Regions from separate parts of the Pseudarthrobacter sp. efr-133-R2A-89 genome, predicted to be linked through region 1. Evidence: riboswitches for the same ligand, from Rfam matches in the RefSeq annotation. Region 1 holds a riboswitch; each other region holds the start of a gene.
What was found. Region 1 has a riboswitch for cyclic di-AMP ahead of QRM95_RS01955 (C40 family peptidase). Riboswitches for the same ligand answer to the same signal wherever they lie in the genome.
Positions count from the first base shown of each region.

Region 2: another riboswitch for cyclic di-AMP. It lies ahead of QRM95_RS19535 (M23 family metallopeptidase); the one in region 1 lies ahead of QRM95_RS01955 (C40 family peptidase).
Region 3: another riboswitch for cyclic di-AMP. It lies ahead of QRM95_RS08785 (aggregation-promoting factor C-terminal-like domain-containing protein); the one in region 1 lies ahead of QRM95_RS01955 (C40 family peptidase).

Region 1 is NZ_JARVSE010000001.1:423,822-426,075, forward strand. Features, by position in the region: gene QRM95_RS01950 (coiled-coil domain-containing protein) at 1-545, opposite strand, end outside; cyclic di-AMP (ydaO/yuaA leader) riboswitch at 802-971, shown strand; gene QRM95_RS01955 (C40 family peptidase) at 975-1,811, shown strand; gene QRM95_RS01960 (protein adenylyltransferase SelO) at 1,889-2,254, opposite strand, start outside.
Region 2 is NZ_JARVSE010000013.1:61,552-63,805, reverse strand. Features, by position in the region: gene QRM95_RS19535 (M23 family metallopeptidase) at 110-931, opposite strand; cyclic di-AMP (ydaO/yuaA leader) riboswitch at 942-1,183, opposite strand; gene QRM95_RS19530 (iron-dependent transcriptional repressor DtxR) at 1,294-1,995, opposite strand.
Region 3 is NZ_JARVSE010000004.1:234,998-237,251, forward strand. Features, by position in the region: gene upp (uracil phosphoribosyltransferase) at 1-8, shown strand, start outside; gene QRM95_RS08780 (glyoxalase superfamily protein) at 53-454, shown strand; gene QRM95_RS08785 (aggregation-promoting factor C-terminal-like domain-containing protein) at 521-1,228, opposite strand; cyclic di-AMP (ydaO/yuaA leader) riboswitch at 1,234-1,394, opposite strand; gene QRM95_RS08790 (glycosyltransferase family 39 protein) at 1,541-2,254, opposite strand, start outside.

The DNA.
Region 1 (2,254 bases):
AGTGACGCGGCAACCTTTCCGGCGGCGGCAGCTTTCTCCACCAGGGCCGCAGTCTTGTCGCCCACCAACTGGACGAGGTTGAGCCCCTGGACGCTGTTGTTTTGGAGGGCATCCAGGGCCACGAAGAACCCGGTATTGGTTCCGCCCGTCTTGTACGACTGGACGGCAAGTGCTCCGATTTCCTTGCGGTGCCGGGCCAGTTCGTCATTGGCGCGGACGGCCTGGGCGGACAATGAATCCAGCCTCACCGATGCCGCCTGCAGCTCGGCGTCGGCTGCGGCGTAGTCGGCCGCTGCCCGGACCGCAGTGTCACCGGCGGCTTCAGCCTGGGTCTGGAGTCCGTTCAGCAGCCCATTGATGGTGGTGATCTCTGCCGCTTTCGCTGCCTCGGAAGACTGTGCCTGCTGCACGTCAGCCCAGGACGGATATCCACCGGGAGGTGCAGGCTCGTCCGCAGAGGCAGGCAGCACCGTGGCCGCTGCCACTGCGATGGCGAGCAGTCCCCCCAACAGCGGGGACTTGGGCATGGTCACGAACAGGGGCATAGTCCCGAAGCATACCGGCGGCACGCCGGGGCGGAAAGGCGCCCGTGCCCGGTTTGTTACCCTTTCGCGCCGGCGGCGGACCGGCCGGAGTCCAGCATGGGTGGACAGGACACATCCAATCGCTGGTTGAATACGAGAGAGGAAGCTCGTATGTTACCGAAACGTGACAATTGTGGGGTTGGCGGGTTATGGTCTTCGGGTGTCCCTCCCCAAACGGGACACTCCCATCAGTTTGCCGAGCCCTGCCGCTGATACCGGGATTCAACCGCTTTCATGCTGGCAGGGACGGGGGAACCAAGTTTCCACGACCTTTGAGGTCTTGGGGTTAAGTCGGACAGCTCCTCCGCCCACCGCGGAGATGTGTTCGGCCGGGTATCTCCAACCCGAACCCGACAGCTCACCCCGCAGGCATGGGAGAGGCGATCAATCGTGTCAAAGAATCTCAGCACTGCCCGCCACCGCGCGACCCCGGCCCACTCCATTGCGCTCGAGGGACTTGCCGTGACGGCCAAATCACAGGCCCGTTCGTTGGGCCGTCCGGCCCTCGCCGTTGCCGCCGCGTCCGGCATTGCCTTCGGCGTCGGCGCCCCGGCCCACGCGGGCGTGACGGGCGCGGACACCACTGAACAGGCCAGCGTCCAGGCCGCCGCGTCTCCTGCAGCTGCTCCGGCAGCCGCGGCAGCAACCGTCCACACCGTCGTTTCCGGGGATACCCTCGGCGCAATTTCGGCCGCGTACGGAGTCAGCCTCAATGACGTCCTGGCTGCCAACGGCCTCGGATTGTGGTCCATCATCTACCCCGGTGACCAGATCCAGATCCCCGGCGCGGGCTACGTGGCAGCACCTGCCCCGGCGCCGGCGGCGGCCCCCGTCCAGGCGGCAGCCGCCACCGCACCGGCGAACACCGGCATGAACATGTCCTACGCATCCGCGACGCCGGTGGCCTCCACCACCGGGACCGGGACCGGCGCTGCCATCCTGGCCTCGGCCTACAGCCAGATCGGCGTGAGCCAGGACTGCACCGCCATGGTTGAAAAGGCCCTTCGCTCCGTCGGCAAGAGTGTTGGCGACCTGGCTCCCACGCAGTTCTTCCAGTACGGCAGCGTGGTCGGGAGCCCGGCACCCGGCGACCTCATCATCACGTCGGGCCACGTGGGCGTTTACGCCGGCAACGGCCAGGTTGTGAGCGGCGGCGTCAACGGCTACACCACGCAGGTTCACTCCATCAGCTGGCTCAGCGGCTACTCAGTGGTCCGCGTGGCCTAGTCTTCGCCAGCAAAGCCTGCTCCCAACAGGAGGGTGGCGGCCGGGCCTCCGGTTGCCACCCTCCTGTTGTTGTTAGATCAGGTCCCGCAAAAGGTCGTGTAGGTCCCGAAGCCCGCCGGGGGACCTTCCACGTAGCGTTCCAGCCCGGGGCGCTCGGTGAAAGGATCGGTGACGGCCTGAAGCAGGCGGTGCAGCGGGGCCACGTCTCCTTCCGTGCCGGCGGCGAGGGCTTCCTCCACCAGGTGGTTCCGTGGAATGTAGGCCGGGTTGACGCTGTCCATCAGCCCTGCGTCGGGTTGCAGCGCCAACCACCGCTCCGACCAGGCGTCGAAGCCGGCCAAATCCATCACCATCTTGCGCGCCGGGCGCAGATCGCCGCGGGCCGCCCTGCCGAGGTTACGGAAGAACAGGGTGTAGTCCACCGGGCCGTCCTTGAGGATGGC
Region 2 (2,254 bases), on a different contig from region 1:
CGTCAACTTCGGAAAAGTTGACGCAAGTTAGACGGTACAGCAGTTTTGCTTCAATGTCACATTCAGGTCACGGCGGGTCACCGCGATCTGAGAGTGCGCAATCATACGGTTACAGCCAGCCCATCGGATCGACCACTTCGCCGTTGACCTGGACTTCGAAGTGCAGGTGGCAGCCAGTGGACGCGCCGGTGGTCCCGCTCAGCGCCACGACTTCGCCGCGGGAGACCGTTTGGCCCACCTTGACGTTGAAAGACGAGAGGTGGTTGTACGTGGTCTCCAGGCCGTTGCCGTGGTCGATCACCACCCGGTTTCCACCGCCGAACTGGTGCCAGCCGGCGAAGGTAACGGTTCCTGTTGCGGCCGCCAGGACGGACGTCCCGCACTGGGCCACGAAGTCCTGTCCACGGTGGAAGTCTCCGGTGCCGCCGGTGATTGGGCTGACCCGGTAGCCGAAGGGGGACGCGGTCACGAGGGATGCCAGCGGGGCGGCCAGGGTCCCGGCGGAAGCCGCGCGGGTGACCGATCCGGCCGACTGGGCGCTCAGCAGCTGCTTCAGCTTTCCGTCGGGGTCCGCCTGCGTCACGACGGCTGAGCGGCTGAAGTCGATCTGGGCGCCTACATCCGCGGAAATCTGGGGCTGGGGGCTGATTGCGGAGGCGGCCTGGGGTGCGATCCCGGCCGCATCCGTCGCCATGACGGGGCTGGTGGCGGGCATGGTCACCGTGAGCACCAGGCCGGTGGCGGCGAGGGCGATGCCGGCCTTTTGGCCGATGCCGCTGGCCGCGGCAAAGTCGGTGATTTGCCGGAAGGGACCCCGGCGGCGGCGCGCATCCCGCTGCGGGTCGCGGGGGCGCTCCGCGGCGGCTACTTCGACAACCCGGGGTGCCTCAGGGGGGCGCGCCGCGCGACGGCGGCCCCGGGAGGTCTGCATGGTCAAGAAGGGTTCCTCTCTGGAATAGCCTGCGGAGTTAGCTGTCGGATTCGGGTCAGAGAGTTCAAAGACCCGGCCCGTCATGGGCAAACTTCTACGCAGGGGTATTCCCGGAAGAATCCTTCACTGGAGAGGCTTGCTGCTGACGGACTTCACCCCAAGGCAGTCCCCCGGCTGCCGGTTGTGGTTCCCCCGCCTCTGCCAGTAACGACTCGTACACCTGGCCCGCTGGCAGAGCTCGGCTCCGGATCAGGTAACGCTTAAGTATCAACGCTGGGTTCCACTATAGGGGCTTCAGGCCCTAGGTAACAATTCCGTTATCTTTGCGTGGAATCCCTTGGGTGGGGTATGGAAAGGCGGCGTCAGGCCTGCTTCACGGCGACGAAAACGTGCGCCGCCACCTCGGGAGGCAGCTCCAGCGCGCCCTCGATTCCTGCCACGCGTACCGAAATGTAGTCACCGACGCGTTCCAGTGAGACCGACGCGCCTGGCCGGATACCGCCCTCGTCGAGCTGGGTCAGCAGTTCCGGCTCCACCTGGATCGGTTCCGCCAGCCGGCTGATGGTTACTGCCGATTCAGGCCCATAGGCCTTCATTGCCTCCACCAGGCTGATGGCGCCATCTCCGAACCCGGGCCCGGGCTGGCCGCCCAGGGCGGCAAGGCCGGGGATGGGATTTCCGTAGGGCGACTCCGTGGGGTGATCCAGCAGCTCGTAGATGCGCCGCTCCACCCGTTCGCTCATGACGTGTTCCCAGCGGCAGGCTTCGTCATGGACATAGGCCCAGTCCAGTCCAATCACGTCCGCCAGCAGGCGCTCGGCCAGCCGGTGCTTCCGCATGACCTCAGTGGCACGCTTGCGGCCGGTGTCGGTCAGTTCCAGGTGCCTGTCACCGGAGACGACAACCAGGCCATCGCGCTCCATCCGGCCGATGGTCTGGGAAACGGTGGGTCCCGAGTGGCGCAGGCGTTCGGCGATACGGGCCCGGAGGGCAACGATGTTCTCTTCCTCAAGCTCCAGGATGGTCCTGAGGTACATCTCCGTAGTGTCGATCAGATCCGTCATCCAGCTCAGCTCCTCGAGCGCAGTACCTTGCGTTGTCCCACCGTATCGCCTCTTCCCGCGACGTAGTCCGGGGAAGAGTTTAGCCTATTTTGATTTAGTCCGAATAGAGGCCGTCGCCTGCGGCGTCTCATTGGCTGGACATTGGCGCCGCCCGCTCCCGCCACACTGCGCGCTTCAGGCAGAATTGGGAGAGGTCTGCACTGCAGCCATGGCCGGCTCCCGGCCACCCACCACCCGGACCACAGCTTTCGTCCCCGCC
Region 3 (2,254 bases), on a different contig from region 1:
CCGGGTAGGTTCCACCCTTTTTCAAAACGGTTCCCGCCGCTACCCTGTGCGGATGGACTGGAAACTTGAACTTGTCTTTGTCCCTGTATCCGACGTTGACCGTGCCAAGGATTTCTACGTCAACAAGGTTGGCTTCAACGCCGACTACGACGAACGACCCTCGGAGTCGATCCGCTTCGTGCAGCTGACGCCGCCCGGCTCCGCCTGCTCCATCTGCATCGGCGAAGGGCTTACCGACGCTCCGCCCGGCACCGGCTCCAACCTGCAGCTGGTGGTCAGCGACATCGCAGCTGCCCACCGCCAGCTCAAGGGCAACGGCGTGGATGTCAGTGACGTAGACGTGCAGCAGTGGGGCCATTTCCTGTATTTCGCCGATCCGGACGGCAATAAGTGGTCTGTCCAGTACATCCCATGGCGGAACTCCGGCCCGGGCGACGTCCAGGGCGCTGGTTAACGCAGCCGCGGGCCGCATCAACGTGATGCGGCCCGCGGTTTGCATTGTGCCTGGTGCTGGTGGTGCCTAGTACCAGTTGTGGGCCAAGTGGAAGCTCAACGCTCCGCAGGGCGAGGCGTAGCTCTTCTTGATGTAGTCCAGGCCCCAGTTGATCTGCGTGCGGTAGTTGGTCAGGTAGTCCGCTCCGAAGGTGGCCATCTTCTCCGCAGGCAGCGACTGGACGATGCCGTACGCACCGCTGCTGGCGTTGGTGGCGGTGGTGGTCCAATCGGATTCCTTGGTCCACAGCGTCTGCAGGCACTGCATCTGGTCAGGCCCCCAGCCAAAGGAGGACAGCTGGCTGGCGGCGTAGGCCTGGGCGCCCGCGGGATCGTTAACCGCGACGGCGGGAGCAGGCGCAGGTGCGGGGGCCGGTGCCGGGGCGGGTGCTTCAGCCGGCGGGGCGGCTGGAGCAGGTGCGGGGGCCGGCTCCGCGGCCTGCGGTGCCACGCTGATGGCGGAAGGAGCAGGGTTCGCGGCCGGGTTGGACCGGATTTCGCTCTTCTCGATGCTCATCTGGGCATCCGCCGCCGACGTGGAAGCGCTTGACCCGGTGGACGACGCCTGGGTCATGCTGTTGGTCGCCTGGCCTGCCGCGCCAACGCCAACCAGCACTGCGCATGATGCAGCGAGGACCGCAACACGCCGCCCCACGGTGGTCTTTTTGGCGGGCTGGGGTTTGGCCCGATGTTTTGCCTTGGGTTGCAGGCATGGTTTTGCCATGGATTTAGACATGATTGATCGCCTCTCACACCTGCGGAGTTAGCTGTCGGGTTCGGATGAGGGCATCCGGCCGCACGGAAAAAACACGTGCTGGCTTAACCCCAAGGGCAATAATTGCCCGGGACGGTGGGTCCCCCGCCTCTGCCGTTGCTCAAGCGGAATCCGGGAAGCGGCAGAGCTTGGCGTCAACCCGGGATATGCGGCCCGAACGGGGACCGCACCCAATCGACGGTACAGGAAGATTGCGCATTAGTCACATTTGGGTAACGGAAGTCACGAATTCTGGCGCGTCGATTTGCTGCGGCCCGGTCTCCGGAGTCGTGTTTATCCCGCTAAATCGTAGACCGTGGTCCCGCCAATGCTTTGCGACGGGAAGGTGGCCGCCACCCACTGCGCAATCCGGACGGAGGCGTCCGAGCCGCTGCTGGACATCATGGTCCCGCCGGCAATGAAGTAGTGGATCCGGCCTTGGCCGACCAGCGCCTGGAACTGTTCCAGCGTGGGGGAGGGGTCGGTGCCGTTGAAGCCGCCAACGGCCATCACCGGCAGCTCCGTGGCCAGCTGGTAGCCTGCGGCATTGTTCGAACCGACTACTGCCGCCGCCCAGGTGTAGTTTGAGGCACCGTCTTTCAATGCGGCCACCAGCCCGGCCGACGGCGTGGGCGCACCCAGGAGGCCGCCCATCCCGCCGGCGCGGCCACCGGTGCCACCCGGACCGCCCTGGGTTGCCCCGCCCTGGCCGGCACCCTGGCCTTGTCCGGCCTGCCCGTTGAACTGCCGCGACGTGCCGCCCGTGCCAAACCCGCCGGTCCGGTTTCCGCCGAACCCGCCCGGGCCGCCGAATGACGTCGCCGGCCCGGCACTGACAATGGCCCCGCTGTGCGCCGTCGCCGCCGTCGAGATGGAGAAGGCCAGCGGTCCGGCGAGCGATGCCGCAAGGGCGAGCGCCGTCGTCGTCCGTTGCACGGAGCGAAGGCGGATGAACCTGTTCAACCCCGTTCCTGCCGCGGCCGCCAGGCCTGCCGCCAGCACCACCCA